2 regions of the Paenibacillus sp. J31R109 genome follow, and region 1 is predicted to be linked to the other one. Evidence: riboswitches for the same ligand, from Rfam matches in the RefSeq annotation. Region 1 holds a riboswitch; the other holds the start of a gene.

Region 1 (2,408 bases):
GCTGAATATCAGTTAGTGCGATTAATACTTGCTCCGTTGCCATCAAATTTTGGCTTGGCGGAGTTACTTTCCAAGAAAAAGCTCCATTGGGCAGTTGAAAGCTATAAACAGCATCAACAACAGTGTGACCATTGACGACCCAATTTGCAGACAACATGTCTTCTCTAACTGCAACCAAACCTGATACCGATGTGGCCCAACTGTTTGAATTGTCACCATACCCCCACTGACCTGCAGAATTAAACCCAGCATTGTCTAATTGCCTTTGTTTCAATAACGTTTTTGCACGTACTATTGCAGCTGCAGCTGCGCTATTGGATTGATAATTGCCAAGTGCAAGCAACGCCATCCCAGTAATATCTGTATCTGATTCACTTCCAAAGAAAGCAAACCCGCCATCAGACAGCTGTAAGCTAAGTAAATTGTTTAGCGCTTTTTCTTTGGCTGTATCGTTCCAGGTTCCGACGTCATGTCCCCTCTTCTTGCCTGTATCCAGAGCAAGCATCGTCCAAATCTGTCGGTTAGAACCTCCAAAGGAACCTGTTGTTGGGTTTTGCTGAGCTGCTAACTCTGCGTATAAATTACGATCCGTTTCCCAAGCATGGGAAGGATCAAGATTCATAGCCAACAGGCCAAATATTAAATTAATATGGTATGTACTGCTGTCAGTAGGTAGTAAGTCACCAGGATCGCTTTGCTCCCAAGAAGGCAGTGTCCATTTGCTATTATGTAGATCTTCCCCAGCGCCCCATAGTGCAACCATCTGCCACCAAGAATTGAGTTCAGAGCGATTTTGCTCATAAAATGAGACGGTATCCGCGATCATTGTATTCAATTTCGTACTTGGATTTACTTCGACTGCTCTCGCAGCTTGTGGAACGAGCAATAAAGCTATTAGAGCTAAACTAAGAAGAGTAGAAATCCCTTTTTTCATCAAACGGAACAAACCAATCACCTTCATCTTCCTTAAAATAGTTTTAAACAAAAAAAACACCTTCCCCCCGGTTCCAGAGGAAAGATGTCTTTGTAAGAATCATGTTAATCAAAAAATTAACCATTCTTTTAGCAAATGCAAAGAAACATCCTCCTCCCATCCTCGTGGGGGAAAAATAATAAACTTATCAGGCAGGTCTCCTGGCTTCGCTTCATCGCTTGTACAATCTCCTTCCCCTCTTGGTATCGAGAGTGGCTATGATTGTTAGCTCAGCGTTACAGTGGCGGGACCGCATCGGACTTCAACCGAACTTCCCTATTAAGCTTCCGCTAGATTCAGCGGAGAGCACCTATTAAGCTAGTCTATGAAATTGTTTGTAATCATGACGAATTGTACATGAGTTCTGCGTAATAGACAATCCTTTTTTTCCACAAAATCAAAAAGGCAACCCCACAAGACCCCTTGGTCCTATGGGACTGCCTCTCTTCTACCCGTGAATTTCGTAAATTAGTATCTACAAATACAACGTGTAATGATAACCAATAGAATGAACAATACTAGGATGCTAGCAGCTGAATTGTTTTTCGGTGGACATGGAGCTACTGCGTGAGTAGTCACTGGTTTAGGGAAAACATATTCAGTTTGTTGGTAAGACGCGTGTAGGTGGATCGGTTGCTGCATGATTGGCGCTGGAGCTGGCATCGGAGTGGGAGTCGGCATTGGCATTGGCATCGGCATTGGAGTTGGCATTGGCATTGGTTGCATTGGGTAATTCGGAACTTTTACATATTCCATGAGAGAGCACCTCCTAAATGATTCCCTTAAGGGACTTACACAAGCTTACGGTTTAACTCAAAGGTTATTGTTGAAGTTGGGTGAATAGCTTACAACATCAGTCTATGGGGAAGCACCTACGTTGCACACGGTAAACACCCAGTTACTGAATAAATTGGGTGGGTGTCATGGGCGAACGAGCATACAGCTGCCATTTCTCATACCTCTCATCCCTTAACTCGAATTTTTCGACTTACAGTTGCTATTTCTCCGCTTTCTCATCCCCTAACTCGAATTTTTCGACTTACGGTGGCTACTTCTTCACCTTCTCATCCCCTAACTCGAATTTTTCGACTTACAGCTGCCATTTCTCCACTTTCTCCTCCCCTAACTCGAATTTTTCGACTTACAGCTACCATTTCTCCACTTTCTCATCCCCTAACTCGAATTTTTCGACTTACAGCAGCTATTTCTCCGCCTTCTCCTCCCCTAACTCGAATTTTTCGACTTACAGCAGCCATTTCTCCGCTTTCTCATCCCCTAACTCGAATTTTTCGACTTACAGCGGCTACTTCTCCGCCTTCTCATCCCCTAACTCGAATTTTTCGACTTACAGCGGCTACTTCTCCGCCTTCTCATCCCCTAACTCGAATTTTTCGACTTACAGCAGCCATTTCTCCACCTTCTCCTCCCCTAAATC
Region 2 (2,408 bases), on a different contig from region 1:
GGCCTGTCGCAAAAGCCACAACTGGTATCGACCATTGCCCGAACCAAGCGAATTGCAACCCGAAATAAATAAGAAAAGCAGCTCCTACGGAGGCGCCTGAAGATACACCTAGTGAGTAGGGATCAGCTAGTGGATTACGAAGAACCCCTTGGAAACCAGCTCCCGCAATGGAGAGTACAGCCCCAACAAGAATACCCAGTATCACACGAGGAATTCGCACTTTATTTATGATTTGTTCCGAGGATTGCGGCCAAGTCACTTCAATATGACTGCCTAACCAAGGCATATGCTTACTTAATATCCCCACAATATGGGAAAGCGGAAGTTGAGCCGAGCCAATGGATAAACTCACCACAATAGAAAGAAGAAGGAGTATTAATCCTACTCCTCCCCCAAGCATCAATTTTCTTTTCATTATTTCACCAATTCAGGATAGATTCCTTTCGCCATTTCCAGCAACCCATCCGTCAATCTCGGACCTGGGCGACTTACGGAGTTCTGGTCGAGACCTATCACACGTTTATTTTTCACCGCATCAATGGCATCCCAGCCACCGCGTGTACGAATAATTTCTTCTAACGGCTTCTTACTTTTGATGTCGACGATTCCATTTGCGAATAAGATCACGTTCGGGTTCTGTTGAATGATTTTCTCTTCACTGATTTCATACCATCCTGCTTTATCCGCAGCAACGTTAATCCCCCCAGACAGGGTGATCAATTCATCCATGAACACACCGCTTCCCACAGTCCAGCCAGGTGCAAACTCCATGTACACTTTTTTCTTATTCTCTTGTTTCACATCTTTCACAGCATCGACTACTTTTTGACGGTCTGCTTTCATTTTGTTGACAACTTTCTCCGCTTGCTCTTGATGATCTGTAATCTGTCCGAATGTTAGAATGTTGCTCATGGCATCATCTAATGTTTTGGGATCCACTTTAAAGACGTTAATGTTCGCTGCACGTAAATCGTCAACAACTTTAGCCGTCATGGAGACACCAGAGAAAACAATGCTTGCATTCGAAGCAATGACTGCTTCCATGTTTGGCTTCGTAATACTGCCTAGCTTTGGCTTTGCTTTAGCCGCTTCCGGATAATCGTCGAAATCCGATACACCGACAATATTCGCTTCTAGCCCAATCGCAAACAGTGATTCTGTCTCTGATGGTGACACGGAAACGATTCGTTCTGGCGCTTTGTCGAACGTAAACTCTTTTCCTGTCGCATCTTTCACTTTCAACGGATACGTCGTTTTCTTCGCTGCCACAGGCGCTGATGATGCTGTCGTTGTTGGTGCTTTGGTACCCGAACCGCCAAGCTTCGATGGATCCGTTATTTCCGTTTCCTTTTTCGCACATGCTGCCAATGAGATCGCTGTCGCAACCGCTAATGAAAGAATAAGACCTTTTTTGAACTTGTTTTGTGTCATCACATAAACCCTCTTTTCTTTATTTTCCATCCTCAATCCAAACAAAAAATCCCCTTGTTCACGAGGAACAAGGGGACGATAAATCGCGGTATTGGGCAACGAACACGTATACGTTGCTTCCTGATTTAACGCGATCCTTTTCCTCGAAGGATGTTGTATCGGCACTATAGGCAGGTATCCTGACTCTTCCGTCTTTCGCAAGACTGAATTACAGTGGCGGGACCGTGCCGGATTTGAACCGGCTTCCCCTAAACTAATAACCATCCGTGTGGAAGCTTACTAGTACCTATAGTTGCAAATTATTTGGATACGATCAAGCTATGGTCGATTATAGACGCTCGCTTACTTTTGTGCAATAATCTTCATCACTTTCAAGGCCTCGTCCATTTTGGGAGCATTCTGTGGAATGAACGCATATAAACCTTTGCCCTCATAACCTTGCTCTTTCATCCATTTGTTGCCTGCGAGCGGAATACCATATAAGTGCTTTTCCGCTGCTTTGCCTTCTTCTTTGATTTCGATAACACCATCCGGGTAATCCGAAGGATTAATTGTATTATCCAAAGAGACGAATCCTGCTTGATTACTCAAGCCCTTGAACTGTTCTTCTCCCAAGATGAAGATGCCGTTACCACCAGCAGCCAGCTCAACAATCATCTTTTCCATTGAAAAAATAGGAGATGTATTCAGCTTTACGGTAGGAAGCTCCCCAACCTTATCTTTCAAAGATAGTTCCAACTTCTCAGCCGCTTCACTTGGAAACCCGTTAGGTCCCATCATAAATACCGATACATCTGCTTTTGGTCCACCACAAGCGGTAAGTAAGAGCATCATTCCTAACATGACACCGAGTAACCATTTTGCCTTCATGTATGTAATTCCCTCCGTTAAGTACTCTCTCTATTTTGTCGATAGTCGCCAGAAAAGTCGGTTTTCACCGACTTTTCTTTCCAGATGTCATATATTCATTTATTTTG

What was found. Region 1 has a riboswitch for cobalamin ahead of AC58QT_RS28315 (DUF4430 domain-containing protein). Riboswitches for the same ligand answer to the same signal wherever they lie in the genome.
Region 2: linked by a shared signal. The riboswitch ahead of AC58QT_RS24270 (ABC transporter substrate-binding protein) and the one ahead of AC58QT_RS28315 (DUF4430 domain-containing protein) in region 1 are both predicted to bind cobalamin.

The regions. Positions count from the first base shown of each region.
Region 1 is NZ_JCAUAR010000016.1:31,775-34,182, reverse strand. It holds gene AC58QT_RS28315 (DUF4430 domain-containing protein) at 1-985, opposite strand, end outside; cobalamin riboswitch at 1,108-1,302, opposite strand.
Region 2 is NZ_JCAUAR010000011.1:110,257-112,664, forward strand. It holds gene AC58QT_RS24265 (FecCD family ABC transporter permease) at 1-415, opposite strand, end outside; gene AC58QT_RS24270 (ABC transporter substrate-binding protein) at 415-1,431, opposite strand; cobalamin riboswitch at 1,584-1,736, opposite strand; gene AC58QT_RS24275 (hypothetical protein) at 1,774-2,301, opposite strand; gene AC58QT_RS24280 (aspartyl-phosphate phosphatase Spo0E family protein) at 2,366-2,408, opposite strand, start outside.